DNA from 4 places in the Alistipes provencensis genome. Region 3 is predicted to be linked to each of the others. Evidence: riboswitches for the same ligand, from Rfam matches in the RefSeq annotation. Region 3 holds a riboswitch; each other region holds the start of a gene.
What was found. Region 3 has a riboswitch for cobalamin ahead of nrdD (anaerobic ribonucleoside-triphosphate reductase). Riboswitches for the same ligand answer to the same signal wherever they lie in the genome.

Region 1: it holds a riboswitch for cobalamin, as region 3 does, so the genes downstream of both, BN5935_RS09390 (PKD-like domain-containing protein) here and nrdD (anaerobic ribonucleoside-triphosphate reductase) in region 3, are expected to answer to the same signal.
Region 2: it holds a riboswitch for cobalamin, as region 3 does, so the genes downstream of both, BN5935_RS01840 (PL29 family lyase N-terminal domain-containing protein) here and nrdD (anaerobic ribonucleoside-triphosphate reductase) in region 3, are expected to answer to the same signal.
Region 4: it holds a riboswitch for cobalamin, as region 3 does, so the genes downstream of both, BN5935_RS06905 (ABC transporter substrate-binding protein) here and nrdD (anaerobic ribonucleoside-triphosphate reductase) in region 3, are expected to answer to the same signal.

What each region holds. Positions count from the first base shown of each region.
Region 1 covers NZ_LT559262.1:2,404,633-2,409,154, reverse strand. Annotated here, with positions in the region: gene BN5935_RS09400 (glycoside hydrolase family 71/99 protein) at 1-687, shown strand, start outside; gene BN5935_RS09395 (hypothetical protein) at 709-1,983, shown strand; cobalamin riboswitch at 2,050-2,265, shown strand; gene BN5935_RS09390 (PKD-like domain-containing protein) at 2,374-4,110, shown strand; gene BN5935_RS09385 (family 78 glycoside hydrolase catalytic domain) at 4,179-4,522, opposite strand, start outside.
Region 2 covers NZ_LT559262.1:426,142-430,663, forward strand. Annotated here, with positions in the region: gene BN5935_RS01840 (PL29 family lyase N-terminal domain-containing protein) at 36-1,685, opposite strand; cobalamin riboswitch at 1,936-2,131, opposite strand; gene BN5935_RS01845 (TonB-dependent receptor) at 2,551-4,522, opposite strand, start outside.
Region 3 covers NZ_LT559262.1:2,995,279-2,999,800, reverse strand. Annotated here, with positions in the region: gene rho (transcription termination factor Rho) at 1-725, shown strand, start outside; gene BN5935_RS11745 (S1/P1 nuclease) at 764-1,534, shown strand; cobalamin riboswitch at 1,725-1,921, shown strand; gene nrdD (anaerobic ribonucleoside-triphosphate reductase) at 2,067-4,160, shown strand; gene BN5935_RS11735 (radical SAM family protein) at 4,161-4,522, shown strand, end outside.
Region 4 covers NZ_LT559262.1:1,759,832-1,764,353, forward strand. Annotated here, with positions in the region: gene BN5935_RS06900 (RNA polymerase sigma-70 factor) at 33-620, opposite strand; gene BN5935_RS06905 (ABC transporter substrate-binding protein) at 744-1,889, opposite strand; cobalamin riboswitch at 2,014-2,228, opposite strand; gene BN5935_RS06910 (glycerophosphodiester phosphodiesterase) at 2,322-3,425, opposite strand; gene BN5935_RS06915 (ComEC/Rec2 family competence protein) at 3,431-4,522, opposite strand, start outside.

The DNA of each region.
Region 1 (4,522 bases), 590 kb from region 3:
GAGCCCTGCGCCGACGATTTCACCGACGTCTACTATTACTATATGGCCGACTATGTGCGCCGCTACAAGGGCGTCACGCCGGTCGAGCCGGTAAAGGAGATTCACGAGATCGCCGTCGACGGCAAGTTCGACGACTGGACGGACCTCGGAACCCGCTACAAGGATTACAAGGGCGACACCCGGCCGCGCAACCACTGGGGCTTCGGCTACAAGAACATCAGCCTCACGAACAACACCGGGCGCAACGACATCTGCTATGCCAAGGTCGCCACGGACTGCAAGTCGCTCTTCTTCCATGTGGAGACCGCCGAACCCATCACGCCCCGCACCGACCGCAACTGGATGCGGCTCTTCATCTCGGTGAAGGGCAGTACGGCTCCCGCGTGGGAAGGATTCCAATGGGTGGTCAACAACCGGGTCGTCGGCGAGAACCGGACCACGCTCCAGCGTTCGAAGGGCGGCTGGGACTGGGAGGAGGCCGCGACGGTCGACTACGCCGTCTCGGGCAACCAGATGGAGATCGCCATCCCGCTCTCGGAGCTCGGCATCACCGATGTGAGGGACTTCACGGTCGATTTCAAGTGGATCGACAACGCCGTCGCCGACGGCGACATCCGCGAATGCATGCGCGACGGCGATTCGGCCCCGGGCGACCGCTTCCGCTACCGTTACATCTTCAAGTATTAATCCCAATACCTCAATTCAACCATGAAACATCTCCTTATGACCGCCCTGATCGCCGGATCGCTCGCAGCCCTTGCCGGCTGCAAGGACGACGACGGCGGCAAATCGAACGACTACCCCACGCAAATCCCCGCCTCGGAGAAGATTCCCGTAGTGGCATGGCACGGCGTGCGTTCGTCGTTCGCCAGCGTCGAGCGCTTCCAAGAGGCCGAGCAGATGGGCATCACGCTCAACTATTCGCGCATGGGCAACGTCGAGACAGCCCTCAAGTGCCTCGACTACGCCGCCAAAACCAATATCAAGCTTATCGTCGAGTGCGATGAACTCTATACGGAAAGCAAGCGTCTCGATGCCGTAAACCGGCTGAAGAGCCATCCTGCGCTGGCCGGATACTTCGTCATGGACGAACCCCACCCGACGCAGTTCGCAAACATGTCCAAAATGATGTCCGACATCCAGCATGTGGACAGAAACCACATCTGCTATGCCAACATCTTCCCCACGGGCGGCCCCGAGCACTATGCGGCCCTCGGCGTGAAGGACTACAACGAGTACATCGACCGTTACATGGCCGAGGTTCCCGAAATCACGTTCCTCTCGTTCGACAAATACCCGATCATCAAGGACCCGAACGTCGCGGACAGTCCGCGGCAAATCCTCGGCGAATGGTATCAGTGTCTGGAGATCGTCCGCGACCGGGCGCTCCGCTCGGGAATGGAGTTCTGGAGCTTCATGCTCACCGTACCCCACACCAGCTACCCGCAGCCGACCCTCGACGACCTGCGCCTTCAGGCTTACAGCAACCTCGCCTACGGCACACAGGCCCTTCAGTGCTTCACCTACTGGACTCCGACGGTGGCCGACCCCGAAATCTGGAAATACCGCAACGGCCCGATCGCCGAGGACGGCACCCGCACCGAGACCTACGACCTCGTGAAGTCGCTGCTCGACGAGGTACAGCGGCTGGCATGGGTATTCAAGGGCAACAAGGTGACGGGCGTTTACCACATGGGCACCCCGCTGCCGCTGGACACCCATGCGCTGGGCGCACTGCCCGCCGAGATCACCGAACTGTCGGTAGGCCGCGACACCAACACGGCGTGCGTTTCGTTCTTCGAGAACCACGACTACCACTTCATGATGGTGGTCAACACCAGCATCAACGAAAAATGCTACCTCAACATCGGCACGCAGCCGCATGTACGCCGCATCCGCAAGGACGGCTCCGTACAGCTCGCCTCGAACGACCAGCGCACGCTGACGCTCGACCCGGGCGACATGGTGCTCTACATGTGGTAGGCTCCGCCTCCACGACCGGAATCCGTAAAAAGCCGCACAACGATGCGGCTTTTTACGGATTTTCCCGTATCTTTGCCCCCGCAAGGTTTCGGATCGGGCGCAGCACGCGCCCCGGCCGATGAAAAGGGAATCCGGTGAGAATCCGGAACAGTACCTGCTGCTGTAAGTCCCCTCCCCTCTGCGGGAGACGACGGTTGCCGCATTCGCTGCCACTGGCTCAAAAGCCGGGAAGGCGCGGCAACAGGGACGAGTCAGAAGACCTGCCTTGACATGGATTCGCACCCGCGGGTTTCGGGCAGAGATCGAATGGCAGCCTCGTCGTACAGCGTTCCCGTTCAGTCTATATCGTCCCGGACCCCAGCGCATACGACTGTAAAAATGGCAAACCATATGATCCGGAATCTCTGTTTTTCAACGGCGGCGCTCTTTCTGGCACTGCTCGCATCCTGCAACAAGGACGGCGTAATCACCGACGGCGGGGCCAAACCCGTCATCACGCTGGACAATCCCGAAGGCGTCTACCCGGTAAAAGTGGGCAAATCGGTGACGATCGCCCCGACGGTCGGGAACGCCGAAGGCGCCGTCTACACATGGCTCCTCGACGACGAACCGGCCGGCTCCGGCCCGACCTTCACGTTCGAGGCCCGGGAAGCGGGCGTCTACTACCTCACGTTCCGCGTCGAGAACCCGAACGGATCGGCCTCGGAGGAGCTGCGCATCGAGGTCAACCGGCTGCAACCCCCGGTGATCTCGTTCCCCGTCGGCGACGACAAGGTGATGGAGGTGGAGATCGGCCGTGAAACCACGATCGCCCCCACGATCGCCAACGGCGACGGAGCGACCTTCGTGTGGACGCTCGACGGCGAAACGGTGGGGACCGACGCCACCTACACGTTCACGCCGGAAGAATTGGCCAATTTTCAACTGACGCTCAATGCGGAAAACGAGGACGGCAAATCCGAACCGGAGAGCATCACGATCCGGGTCGTGGAGCGTTTCACGGTAACAGCCGTTTTCCCGGCGCCCTCCCTCCGGTTCGGCAAGGAAGGTGCCCGGAACGTATCGCAGGACCGCACGCTCTATCTGCGTCCCGTCCTCGAACATTTCCACAATCCGACGTTCGAATGGACCGTAAAAGACCGGCCCGAAAAAGGGGACAAAGAGGTCTTTGCCTTCACCCCTGCGGCCGAGGGAGAATATACGGTCACGGTGAAGGTTACCGACGACGACGGAGAGACCGCGACGGCCACCGCCGTGGTGACCTGCTGCGGCGACGAAATGTCGCACAAGCGTTCCGGCGGAACCAGTCGGTTTTCGGACAAGGTCTACGAATACACCCCGGCGCCGGGACAGTTCATCAACGAAAGCGTTTTCAAAGACATCACTTCGGCGGACGCCGCCGCATCCAAAGCTCAGGAACTGCTCCGGCAAAACGCCGGGGAGAAAAAGAACTACTATGTGTCGCTGGGGGCATGGGGCGGCTATATCGTCGTGGGCTTCGACCACAGCATCGAAAACAAGGGCGGTAACGACTTCTCGATCGCGGGCAACCAGTTCGCCCAGTCGTCCGAACCGGGCATCGTATGGGTCATGCAGGACACCAACGGCAACGGGCTTCCCGACGACGAATGGTACGAGCTCAAAGGTTCGGAATACGGCAAGCCGGAGACGCTCACGTCCTACGCCATGACCTACTACCGCCCGAAGAGCGACAATACGGGCATCCAATGGAAGGACAACCGCGGCAACGCGGGCACGGTCGAGCGGAACAGCAGCCACGAGCAGGGCTACTACCCGGGGTGGATCGACATGGAGAGCTACACGCTCTACGGCACGCGGCTGGCCGCCAACACGACGCGCCATCCGATCACGGGCGACTACTACAACAACCCCTACGACTGGGGTTATGCCGACAATGCAGGCAGCGATCAGGCTGCGGGAAATGTCTCCGACGGCGACCAGCGCAAAAACTATTTCAAGATCGCCAACGCGGTGAATGCGGACGGCAGCGCCGCCAACCTCAAATACATCGACTTCATCAAGGTCCAGACCGGCATCAGCCAGAACTCCGGACCGCTGGGCGAGGTCTCGACCGAGGTGTTCGCTTTCGAGGACGAAAACCTCTGACAAGGCCCCCGAAACAAAAAAGAACGGCAGACTTTCCGAAGTCTGCCGCTCTTTTTCAGCCGGGTGTATCAGAACCTGAATTCATGAACACCGCCGGCCACCGTGGCGACGGTCTCACCGTCGATCCGGATGTCGGCCGTCGTGTTGGCCGGTACGGTGACCTTCAGCGTCACGCGGCCGCCGCTGCGCCGCCACTCCGAGCGGATTTCGCCGCGCACCGAGTCGTAGGATGCCGCGGCCCAGTCGAGCGCCCCGACGAAATGGGGAGCGATGACGATGCGTTCGAACCCGGGAGCCGCCGGATCGAAGTTGATGCCCGCCAGATCGTTGACATACCACGCGGCGACGTCGCCCAGAAAGACGTGATTGATCGAGGCGTCGCGCCACTCGGGCGAAAGCGTCCACGTCTCGG
Region 2 (4,522 bases), 2.6 Mb from region 3:
TTTCGGAGCCCTGCATTTTTCATTATATCACGTCGCTACTCCTTGCAGCAGCGCACCGTATAACCGTAGGAGCGATGTGTGTCCAGTTCCGGATTGATCGACCCGGAGGAGGAGCTGAGCTGCTTCTTGATAAACAGATAATAGGACTTGGCCGCCGTAGCTTTCGACGACCAGTAACCGCCCGAACCGCCACTCGTGGCCCGTTGGCCGACGATGGCCCCGGAACTGTACATGCGGTAGCCCTGCCCCGGATACCAAGCCGTCTGCCCGTTGTAGGTATAGGTCACGCCATAGTTTTCGACATCCCATGCCGACACGCCGTCGATGTAGTCGCGTCCCGAACTCAGATTCTCCCATGCGTCTATATCCGGCACCTTGTATCCCGGAGGGCACGGATCATTGAGCAGTTTGGCTTCGCCCCACAACTTCGCGCTGGGCTTCGACAGCCAGTTGTAACCTGTTCCGACGGTATTGTTATAGAAAGTCATCGGATTGGCCGCGGCAGCTTCCGGCGTCACAGCAGTTTTGGAAAAGCCCCACATCAGGGTCTCATAGGCGGGATTTACGACGGTAAGCCTTTTGGCTTCGCTGAAAGCCGCCGAACTTGCCGGCACTTCAGTCGTTTCACCCCAGTAGAACGGGTCCTTGCGCCCCCACTGGTAATACATGCCGTAAGCATCCGTACTGCCGACGGCAGTTCCCACGGCGCCCAAGTTGCGGTCCATAAAGACCACGCCGTTCTCATAAGCCATCGTCTGCGGGGCGTCGGTCACCCAGATGTGCCAGCTCCACACGATCGCACCCGCCTGCACGAGGGCGACCAGCGCGTTGCCTTTGCCCTCGCCGACCGTGAAGACGATCTCCCCGGACTCCGCATCGAGGGCAACGTCCGAAACCAGCCCTTCCCGGTCGGTCCACACCCAGTCGGCCGTCATGCCGTCAGCGATCTCGATCGCCGGGTCGAAACCCGCCGAAGCCGCTTCGCCCGCGCCGTTACCGCGCACTTTCGCATTGAACGCATAGGTTCCCGGAGCCGAAACCACATAGCAGTTGGCCGTTCCCGAGGCGCTCAGGTCGTCGACCTTCGCCGCCGAAAGCTCTCCGCCGTCGGTCAGCGTGACTTTCACACGGCCCTCCGCCGTCGTCACCGAACGGAACAGAACCACCTGCACCTCCTCCGACGCTTCGATCGGCTCCCCGGCGGCATCCATGATCCGCCACGGCGCCGCCTCGCCCGTCGTCACGGTCCAGTAACCCTTGTCGTCGACATCCGTCACCGGCACGGCGCCCGAAACGGGCATCCGTGCACCCGAAGCGTCTTTCAGCCACGGCGCATCCTTTTCGGCGGCAAGCGTCCAGTAATAAATATCCTCAGCGGCGGCAATCCCGATCAGCGGGGCTTCGGCAGCCTCCGCATCGCAGGCGACGGTCACCTCCGTACCGTCGCGGAACGCGACGAGCGTTCCCGTTTCGCCCTCCGTCACGGCACCGACCGCCGAGCGCGACATCGCACCGGTCAGCTCCCGGAGCGCAACGAGTCCGGCATTGAGATCTTTAGCCTTCTGTTTCAGTTCCGGGGAGACGGGATTGGCGGGGGGGGGTACATCGTCGGGACCGTTGCCCGAATCGCTTTCACATCCGCCGAGGAGCAGCGCCCAGACGCAAATTACGAATAACTTTTTCATCATGCTTTGTTTTTTAGTTAAATGGTGTTGTCTGTTCCGTCCGGACCGACTTTCCCGACGGCGGCAGATGCGCACAGGCGGGAGCGGGGACAGAAAGTCCCGGCAAAGCATGGCGACAACCTTTTCATCCGACCGTAAAAAGTCTGTCCGAAGAGGTTTGCTGCTGATGAAAAAAGCGAAAGCTGTTAACAAATTGCGCGCAGGCACAATGCCGGCGGCATGTCAGGCGCTCCCTTTCTCCGCAGGAGCAAACACTCTATCGTGCACGGCAGGTCTTCTGACTCGTCCCGGATGCGGCGCCTTCCCGGTTTTCACCAGTGGCTCAGATTGTCGCATCCTTTCGTGCCCCCGAGGGGCGGGACTCACAGCAGCGGGAACTGTTGCCGATTCACACGGCATTCCCTTTTAATTCCCCATGCGGGGAAACCATTGCAGGGACAAAGATAGGCTTTTCCCGCCGGGAAGCAAGCGAATCCGGCGGAATATTTGCCCAGAGGGCCTCAAAGTCGCGTAAAAAGCCTTTTCAGCCCCGGACGACGGTTTTCAAACAACCGCTCTCCGACTTTGGCACGGGCTTTGCGATTACTTCAATCAACTGCGGCACAGCAACCGCAGTGAGGTTTCTTCATTTATTTAAGTTTGGGTTAGTAGTTTTAGGAGGGCAACCTCCGGGGGCAGCAGGCAATCGTGACGATTCCCTGCTGTTTTTTTGCGTATCTACCCGTCGCAGCGAGGAGGCGGAGAGGCGCAGAACCGGGCCGAAAACGTGGTAACCGTCCATTGCCTTTACCCATGCAGCGCAGAACCGAACCGGAAACGTGACAACCGGCCACCGCCCCTAAAACCCGGCTCTTAGCCGGGCGGGTCAGAACTCGACCGTGACGCCCAGCGAGGGCAGGAGCGTGCCGCTGACCTGTTCGAGACGTTTCATGCGGTAACGCTGCTCGGCGGCCGGGGCCGAGGGATTCTCGATCTCACCCGTGGACATCAGCACGTCGGGCTGGCGGAGCTTGCCGCCTGCGACGTTCTGCAGGTCGATGTAAATACCCAGCATGCAGCGGCGGAAATAGAAGACCTTGTCGATGCGCACGTCCAACTGGGCGAAGGCATCGAGCCGTCCGGCATTGTATTTCGAATAGTCGTAATAAGGCCGCCCCTGAGCATCCCACGCCTCGACGAGCGACGATTTATCCTCGTCATAAGGCGTGTAGGGTGCACCGCCCACAGCGCTCAGCTTCGCCCCGACGCTCCAGTGGCGCGGCAGGTCGTAGGTGCCGCTGACGTTGACCACGAAGCGGTTGTCCCACGCCGAAGCAATCCACGGGGCCGAGCGGTCGTTGCGGTACTCCGAGCGGAAGAGGGTCACCGACCCCACGACGCTCACGCGTCCCGGAATCTGCCAGCGGGCCATCGCTTCCACACCGTAGGCGCGTCCCTGCGCCGAGGAGACCAACTCCTCATTGCCCACCACGCCGTAGTCGTTGCCCTTGCACGAGAGCGGAATCCCGTCCGTGACCGACAGGGGCACGTCCCCGTAGCGTTTGTAAAATCCCTCGACCGAGACGATCAGCCGGTCGCGCAGCCGCCAGTCGACGCCCGCGCTGAAAATCCCGACCCGCATGTAGTCGAGCGACCTGTTCACCAACTCACCCTCCTCCTTGAATCCCAACGCCGTATAGGCCGGCAACTGGTAGTAGAGCCCCGCACTGCCGCTGACCGACCACGCCGGAGCCAGCGCATAGGAAACCGAGGCCCGCGGCGAAAGCTGGTTCCACGGCCGGGCCATGCGCCCCGAGTAATCGCACCCGTCGGCCCGGAGCCCCGCCGAAGCGGTGAACCGCTTGTCGGCCGAGGCGTATTCGGCCCCGGCGAAAAGCCCCCAGCCGACGATTCCCAACTGCGTATTGTAGTCCGACAACTGCGTCCGGTCGGTAAAGAGCCGTTGCAGCGTGCGGTTCGTGTAATCGGAATAGTTCACCTCGACACCCTCGCGGACGGTCCAGCGACCCAGATAGGAGCGGTTCTCGGCCCGCAAGGTGGTCTTCTGCTCCACGGAGCGCAGCCGGAGCGTCAGGTTGTCCTCCGACGAGGAGTCGTTGCGCAAGTATTTCAGATTGCGGTTGTTCAGGTAGTTGTGGCTCAGCGTCACGGTCTGCACATGGCGGCCGGCATAGTGGCGCCACGAAGCCCCCACCGTGAAGGTCTCCTGCCGGATGCGGGGCAGGTAGCTCAGCAGGTATTCGGCGTCCTCGCCCTTTTCGTCGACGTTGAGCTTCATGTTGTCGAAGCCGGCCAGAGCCAGCACCGTCAGTTCGTCGTGCTCCGAAAGGCGCGTCTTGACCTTCACCTGCCCGTCGATGTAGTTGGGCAGGAACGGCAGCCCCAGCATCTTGAACAGCAGTTGCAGGTAGGACTGGCGAAGTGAAAACAGATAGGTGGTCTTGTCACCGATGTGGCCGCTGCCGCTCAGCCCCACCTCCGAGGCCCCGAGCGTGGCCTTGAAAGTCTGCTTCTCGGCATTGCCGTCGCGGAGGCGGAAATCCAGCACCGAACTCAGCGCCCCGGCCCGGTCGGCGGGGAAAGCCCCCGTGTAGAAACTGATCTCGCGCACGAGGTCGGCATTGACGATGCTCACCGGGCCGCCCGTGGCGCCCTGCGTGGCGAAATGGTTGATGTTGGGAATCTCGATCCCGTCCATGTAAAAACGGTTCTCCGCAGGACCTCCGCCGCGCACGATCAGGTCGTTGCGGTAACCCACGGGCGAAAAGGCCACGCCGGGATAGGAGCGCACGATGCGCGACACGTCGCGGTTCGAACCGGGACTCTTCTCGATCTCC
Region 3 (4,522 bases):
CGCAGCCCAAAACGGGTAAGACGATGCTTCTGCAGTCGATCGCCAACGCCATTGCCGACAACCATCCCGAAGTTTACATGATCGTCCTGCTGATCGACGAGCGCCCCGAGGAGGTGACCGAAATGGCCCGCAACGTGAAGGCCGAGGTCGTGGCCTCGACGTTCGACGAGCAGGCTTCGCGCCATGTGAAAGTGGCCGAGATGGTGCTCGACAAGGCCAAGCGCATGGTCGAGAGCGGTCACGACGTAGTGATCTTCCTCGACTCGATCACCCGTCTGGCACGCGCCTACAACTCGGTGCAGCCCGCCTCGGGCAAGGTGCTCTCGGGAGGTGTCGACGCCAACGCCCTGCACAAGCCCAAGCGTTTCTTCGGCGCGGCCCGCAACACGGAGGAGAAGGGTTCGCTGACGATCATCGCCACGGCGCTGATCGACACCGGTTCGAAGATGGACGAAGTGATCTTCGAGGAGTTCAAGGGTACGGGCAACATGGAATTGCAGCTCGACCGCAAGCTGGCCAACAAGCGCGTCTATCCGGCCGTGGATGTCATCGCCTCGGGAACCCGCCGCGAAGACCTGCTGCTGCCGCGCGACGTGATGAACCGTACATGGGTGCTGCGCAAATACCTCTCGGACATGACCCCCGTGGAGGCTATGGAGTTCCTGCAAAAGCAGATGAGCCTGACGGATTCCAACGAGGAGTTCCTCGCCACGATGAACCACTGATAATGGAGTAACGCACAAACTGCAAACCCGTCATATCCATGAAAAACTACCTGCTCGTAGGCTTGTGTCTCCTCTTCGCCCGCGGTGCGTTCGCGTGGGGACAGAAAGGGCACGACGTAACGGCCTACATCGCCGAATGCCACCTGACGCCCGAAGCGGCCGAAAAGGTCCATAAAGCGCTGGGAGGCTATTCACCCGTCTATTTCGCGAATTGGCTCGACTTCGCCAGCTACTGGCCCGAGTATGCCTATTCGAAAACATGGCACTACCTCAATGTGGACGAGGGCAAGACGATCGAGACCATGCCCAAGAATCCCAAGGGCGACGTGCTGAAGGCGGTAACCAAAATCACCGAAAAGCTCAAATCGGGGAAACTCACTCCCGACGAGGAGACGCTGAACCTCAAGATGCTGGTTCACTTAGTGGGAGACATGCACTGCCCGATGCATCTGGGACGCCTGAGCGATTTGGGCGGCAACCTGCGCCCGGTGCGGTTCTTCGACCGCGAGACCAACCTGCATTCGGTCTGGGACACGAACCTGCCCGAAGCCGTGCGCAACTGGAGCTACACCGAGTGGAAAGAGCAGATCGACCGGCTGAGCGACGAGGAGATCGTCGAAATCACGGCCGGAGAGCCCGCCGACTGGGTGAAGGAGACGCACGACATCTGCAAGGAGATCTATGCGTCGAGTCCCGAGGGCACGAAGATCGAATACGACTACATTTTCAAATACACGCCCGTCATCGAGAAGCAGTTCCTGCGCGGCGGCCACCGTCTGGCGCGCCTGCTGAACGAGATTTACCGATAGGGGAGTCCGGACAACGGAACCGCCCGCGGATCGCAAGGTCTGCGGGCGGTTTTCGTTTTCGGCGGAAGCCGTCGGCCGGGAATGCTCCGAATCCCGTCCGGAAGCGGCTGCGGCGCAGGTCCGCGTTTTTTGTTCACAATTTGTTGAAGAAAAAAAGAGGGGCCCGTTTGCCCGTCGGGGAACTATGTCTACATTTGTTTCCGTGCAAGGTTCTCCGCCGGCCGCAGCCGGCATGGGATCAAAAGGGAACTCCTGTGAAAATCAGGGACTATTCCCGTAGCTGTAAGCTCCGTAAAGGTCCGCACTCTCTTAGGGCCACTGTCCGCGAGGACGGGAAGGCGTGCGGGCGGAGCGAGTCAGAAGACCTGCCTTGCCGGGATAGGTACCAGCCTTCGGGATATAGGGCGATACCCGAACAAGATTATTACAAAGCAACATCGAGGGAGACCGAACGGGCCTGTCCGCAACGCGCGGAGAGGACCGGGACACTTTTCCGCATACATGCAGAACACATAACAGATTTCAGAAGAATATGGGTATTTCAGAACTTTACATCATCAAGCGCGACGGCAAACGTGCGCCCTTCTCGGTCGAGAAGATCAAACGCGCCATCAGCAAGGCGTTCCTTTCGGTCGGCGGCTACGCCACGGACGACGACCTCACGTCGGTACTGAGCCGCGTGCATGTGGCCGACGGCATGTCGGTCGAGGAGATTCAGAATCAAGTGGAGGTGGCCCTGATGGCCGAGCGTTATTTCGCCGTGGCCAAGAGCTACATGCTCTACCGCCAGAAACACACCGAAGACCGCGAGGACCGCGAAAAACTCGAATTCCTCATCAACTACTGCGACGCCAAGAACCCCGCCACGGGTTCGAAGTACGACGCCAACGCCAACGTCGAGAACAAGAACATCGCCACGCTGATCGGCGAGCTGCCCAAACAGAACTTCATCCGCCTGAACCGCCGCCTGCTGACCGACCGGATTAAGGAGATGTACGGCAAGGAGCTGGCGGACAAGTACCTGCGTCTGCTGAAAGACCACTTCATCTACAAGAACGACGAGACTTCGATGGCCAACTACTGCGCCTCGATCACGATGTATCCGTGGCTGCTGAACGGCACGCTGTCGGTCGGCGGCAACTCGACGCGCCCGACGAACCTCAAATCGTTCTGCGGCGGGTTCGTCAACATGGTCTTCATCGTGTCGTCGATGCTCTCGGGGGCCTGCGCCACGCCGGAGTTCCTGATGTACATGAACTACTTCATCGAGCAGGAGTACGGCGAGGATTACTACAAGCACGCCGACAAGGTCGTCGACCTCTCGAACAAGCACCGCACGATCGACAAGATGATTACCGACTGCTTCGAGCAGATCGTCTACTCGATCAACCAGCCGACCGGTGCGCGCAACTTTCAGGCCGTGTTCTGGAACGTCGCCTACTACGACCGCTACTATTTCGAGTCGCTCTTCGGGGAATTCCTCTTCCCGGACGGTTCGAAGCCCCACTGGGATTCGCTGTCGTGGTTGCAGAAGCGCTTCATGACGTGGTTCAACAAGGAGCGGACGAAAACCGTGCTGACCTTCCCCGTGGAGACGATGGCGCTGCTCACCAAGGACGGCGACGTGATGGACAGGGAGTGGGGCGACATCACGGCCGAAATGTACGCCGCGGGCCACTCGTTCTTCACCTATATCAGCGACAACGCCGATTCGCTGTCGTCGTGCTGCCGCCTGCGGAACGAGATTCAGGACAACGGCTTCAGCTACACGCTGGGGGCCGGCGGCGTCTCGACCGGTTCGAAGAGTGTGCTGACGATCAACCTGAACCGCTGCATCCAGTACGCCGTGAAAAACGGCATGCACTACCTGAAATATCTGGAAGAGGTGGTGGATCTGGTCCACAAGGTGCAGACGGCCTACAACGAGAACCTCAAGGATTTGCAGGCCAAGGGCATGCTGCCGCTGTTCGACGCGGGTTACATCAATCTTTCGCGCCAGTACCTCACCATCGGCGTCAACGGACTGGTCGAGGCCGCGGAGTTTCTGGGCATTCCGATCAACGACAACGACGACTACGCGACGTTCGTGCAGGAGCTGCTGGGACTGATCGAGCGCTACAACAAGAAATACCGAACGAAGGAGCTGATGTTCAACTGCGAGATGATCCCGGCGGAGAACGTCGGCGTGAAACATGCCAAATGGGACCGCGAAGACGGCTATGTCGTGCCGCGCGACTGCTACAACTCCTATTTCTACATCGTGGAGGACGAGTCGCTGAACGTCATCGACAAGTTCCGTCTCCACGGCCGCAGGTATATCGACCACCTCACGGGCGGCTCGGCGCTGCACATGAACCTCGAAGACCACCTCTCGCAGGAGCAGTACCGCCACCTGCTGCGCGTGGCTGCGACCGAAGGATGCAACTACTTCACGTTCAATATCCCCAACACGGTATGCAACAAGTGCGGCCACATCGACAAACGCTACCTGAAGGAGTGTCCCGAGTGCCATTCGGACGATCTGGACTACCTGACGCGCGTGATCGGATACATGAAACGGGTCTCGAACTTCTCGGCGGCACGCCAGCAGGAGGCGTCGCGGCGCTTTTACGCCCAAGCGAAGTAGATGGTCCGGTATCATAATTTCGACGTCGTATTCGCGGAGATTCCGGGCGAGACGACGCTGGCGATCAACATCACCAACTGTCCGAACCGATGCCCGGGGTGCCACAGCCCCCATCTGACCGCCGATGCCGGGCGGGAACTCGACGAGACGGAGCTGCACGGCCTGCTCGACCGCTACGGCCGCTCGGTGACCTGCGTCTGCTTCATGGGCGGCGACGCTGCGCCGCACGAAATCGCGGCGCTGGCCGGGGTCGTGCGCAAAACCTTCCCGATCCTGCACACGGGGTGGTATTCGGGCCGCGACGAATTGCCGGAAGGCATCGACACGGCGGCATTCGACTACATCAAACTGGGCGGCTGGGT
Region 4 (4,522 bases), 1.2 Mb from region 3:
AAAAAAAGGCGGTTCGGGTTAAATAAATTTTATTAAAAACGCATCTCGCTGAGAAACAGCGCAATCAGCCAGACCGGAAGATAGTCTTTCAGGGCCTCCCGCATGATGCCCAGCGCCCGCTGGATGGCGGCTTTGACGTTGCGGACGCTGATGCCTGTGGCGTCGGCGATTTCCTGATAGGTCCTGCCTTCGAAACGGCTGGCGACGAATATTCCCCGCATCGGTTCGGGCATGCGGCCGATCTCCTCCTGCACGATCGCGGCGACCTCCGAGGCGAAGAGCTGTCCGGGATCGCAGGCCTCCAGCGCCGCGATGCGGGCCTGAATGCTGTGGTAAGCCGTCGTGTGGATTTTCTGCCGGATGTTCAGCCGGTTCTTCTCGTTGCGCAGCCACTCCAGACAGCCGTGCTTCACGGCGCCCAGCACATAGGCGGGGACGCTGGCGCTGATGTTCAGTTCCGCGCGGTGTTCCCAGAAGTAGAGGAAACTGTCGGTCACGATATCTTCCGCCACCATGCCGTCGCGGACGTATGATTGTGCGATACGGATGAAACGCGGCTTGTAATCAGCGTACAGGCCGTCGAAAAATTCGCGGGTGATATGTCGGACCGGGGGCGTCATTCGGGCATATGATTATCCAAAGATATAATTTTTATCCGCATGAAAAAAATCATTTTGCAAAGTGCAAAGAGAAAAGCCGGCCGAAATACTCGGTCGGCCCTTTCGGTTTGAAGCGCGCTGCGGTTATTCGAGCCGCTGGTAATAGTACAGCTCCCGGTCGTCGTCGGCCAGCACTTCGGGGTGCATGATGGCGATCAGGTCGTGCAGGACGACATCGGGGCGCACGACGCCCGATTCCCAGTAGTCGTTGCCGCCCGCGGCGTTGAGCCGTTTGTTGCAGTTGTAGACGGCGCCGGTCTGCACGCACCGCGTTCCGGCGAATTTCGGGTATTGCGATTTCAGTTCGCCGAGCGACGATGCGCCGCCCGCATTAAGCCACATGTCGGCCTGTGCGGTGAGCAGGTAGGCTTCCTCGAGGTCGATCGGCTGCGAGCGGTTCGAGGTGTTTTTCCTGTAAATATAATCCCCGCCTGCGTCGGCTATGAGCCGGGCGACGTAACTTTCGGTCGAGGCCATGAACCACGATCCGGCATAGGGCGTGTTTATCATCACCTTGGGATCGGGAGCCGTGGCCGATGCGACCCGTTTTTTGAGCGCATTGTAGCGTTCGGGAATCGGAGTGAAAACGGCTTCGCCTTTTGTCCGGCTGTCGGTGATCTCCGAGACGGCGACCAGCCATTCGGCCTTGCCGAGTGGCGACTCCTCGAGGTATTCGCCGATGTAGACGAACGGGATTCCCATTTCGCGCAGTTTCGGCTCCATGCCGCTGGCGCCGCTCACGCCGAACAGCAGCACGAGGTCGGGCCTCTGCGCGAGCAGCAGTTCGTAGTCCACATTGCCGTCAAAGCCCACGTCGGCTACCGCGTCGGGGTGTGCCGTGACATAGGCGTTGGTGATGTAGTCCCGGCCGGAAACCCCGACCACGCGGTCGGCCTGTCCCAAGGCGTCGAGCATGGCGATGTAGGTCGAAGACATGCAGACGATGCGTTTCGCCCCGGCTTCGACGCTCTGTCCCGTGAATCCGGCCGGGGGCGTTTCGCCGTTGCGGGCGATGAAGAGCATCGTTTCGGCGTTCTCGGCGCCCTGCCACGGGTTGAAGACTTTCAGCAGGGTGCTCTGCCGCCCTTCGGCGCCGACGATCTCGAAGCCGGAGGCATGCGACGGGGCGTAGAGCGTCTGTGTGAAATCTTTCAGGTCGGCCGTCTGCGATCCGCAGGCCGCGGCCAAGGCCGCCAGAAGCGGCACGAGGAATTTCAGGAGTCTTTTCATTATGCGCTGGGGCAATAGTTCGCTTGGTCAAATCATGGATTCTACAGCCACCATGCAACGAGACGGAATGAAAGCGTGCTTTACATCTGTTGTCCATCCGGGCCCGTTCTCCGCAGGCTGCGAAACCAATCGGTCATGCAAGGCAGGTCTTCTGACTCGTTCCGGTTTCGACGCCTTCCCGGTTATCCGCCAGTGGCTGAAGATTGTCGATCCCTCGTGTGCCCGTTTCCGGACAGGAACTTACAGCAGCGGGAACTGTTGCCGACTTTCACGGCATTCCCTTTTAATCGGTCGGAGGCTGTGGGCCCTCTTGTCGAACCTTTGCGCGGCAAAGATAGTAAAATTTGGAATCCGAAGCGGAAAATGCCGGGAATTTAAAATGAGAAAGCCTCGTAATCGTAGAATTACGGGGCTTTCTCAATACAAGACATATCAGAATCGGACGATGCGAACGGAGATGTCCGTTATCCGGAAGTCGTCTGATGGGGCGGTGATCCCGAATGCAGGGACAGTGTCGAAGATCAGCAACTGGTGGCGGGTATGGCGCGGAGCGTCTGCCGTCGGCAACACGAAGGTCTGGTTTGCGAGCGTGACCGTGGCTGAGCCGCTCCATTTCAGATTGAGATAGATTGCGCCGAACTCGATCTTTCCGGCTGCGATGCTTTCGGCTGCGATTTTTGCCGTATCCCGGCCTGCCGACAGGTAGAGCGTTTCGCCCTTGCCCCGGAAATCCGGAGCGAGCAGGTCGGTCGATACATAGTCGATGCCGGCGTTGTTGATCCGGTCGAAATGTTCGAAATCGTCGGCGTGGGATTCGGTTTCGAGTCCGTCGGCCTTGGCCCGTGATACATGGCTGAAATACTCTTCCTCCCCGAACCGCGTCGCACTGATCGCCATGATGGTGCCTCCGAGCGATGCGATGTGTTCGTAGGTGCTCTGGTAGAGGATGCCCATGAGCGGGATGTCCCGGATGCCCATTTCAAGGCGGATGTGGTCGTTGGCGTCGTTGTTTGAGGTGACGATGTAGCCTCCGCGGCCGAATACCCGGTCGGCAATGGCTATCAGCCGCGGATAGACCCAGTCGGGGGTGACTTTTTTCGGCTCGATGAACGTGCGCAGCCCGCAGTTGCGGCACTCGGTGCAGAACTCTTCGAGGGTGAGCACCCGGGTTCGGTATTCGGGCCGTGCAGCTTTGAGGAGAAAACTGTCGCGGAGCTCCGCATAGCTAATGTCCGAGACAGCAACTTCTTCGGGCACGGGGCGGCCGTCGTTGTAGGTGAATGTGCGTGTCAGATTGGCGTCGTGGACGGCCACGAGTATGCTGTCGGAGGTCCAACGGACGTCGGTCTCGATGCAGTCGAACCCGGCCCGTGCGGCGAGTTGGATGGCCTCGCGTGAGTTCTCGCCCGACAGGGTACAGTGCATGGTCGCACCCCGGTGGGCTATGAAATGCCGTCCGGTTTCCGTCGGGGTTCCGGAGCATCCTGCCGCGATCCACGACAGCAGGAGTAATATCGACAGCCTGCTTTTTAGCATGACTGTTATTTTGAATTGTACGGGCCGTGGATGGACGCCACCTTGTATTCGAAGTCGGTGTCGTCGAGCATGTAGACATAGTATTCCGCACCGCCCGGGGCGACCCGCACGACGATGTGCCCGTTGTACCCGGCGACGTTTTTGTAAAGCGCTGCGTTCTCGGTAAGGGCCTCCGGGTGTATGTTGGTACTGAAGATATCCTTGGTCCAAGCATAGGGGTGGGTGGCGAAACTGCCGTTGACGATGGAGGTCAGCAGGGGAATGTCCGGCTGCTTTTTGTAGAAAGCCTGATTGATGATCACCCGCGGTGAAAATTCACAGTTCTGCATCTGGCTGCCCCAGGCGTTGTTGCTCAAGTGGTGGTGTGCCTTGAACACCTCGAGGCCTCCCTTGGGAATGAAGTCGCGGTAATAGTAGGCTACCCGGTTCTGGGGGCCGGAAGTGAGGTCGCCGCAGGCGATGTAGTCGAATTTTCCGTAGCTCAGGTGGAATCCGCAGGATGCAGGATTACCCTTGCCTGCATTGGCGTTGATGACAGCGCCCTTTCCGGTGGAGGAATCGAGGTTCCAGACATAGCCGTTGGCTACGATGTTGAAGATGCGGAAATCGGGATACTTGCTTTTGTCCTTCAGGAGCGTAATCTGTTCTTCGCCTGTGCGAAACCGGTCGGCTGTCATGCCCTTGTTCGCTACGGCCCACTTGACGAACACCTGCCAGTCGCCGGCGAGTTCCCCATCCATCTCGGGGATGGTCGTGTCTTCATTGTAGTCGGGATAGCCCATGTCCAGCACCCGGCCGAACGGAACCTCGCCGTAAAGAGCCATGAGTCCGGCGAGACGGTAACCGTTCGGCGAGGTCTCCGTGGCGGCGGCCGAACTGCCGATGTGGTCTATGTGGAAATGCGACGGTGCACACCAGTCGATGGCCGAACTGCCTTCCGGCAGGAAATGGCGGATGTATTTCGCGTCCACGATATACGGACGTGTCGCGGCATCCGGTTTCTGCGGAACTTCCGTGCCGTCCGTTACGACGACCTCCCCGGCATCGACCAGCAGCGTCGTGCCGTCGGGAAGGATGTAGAAGGCGCACTCTCCGCG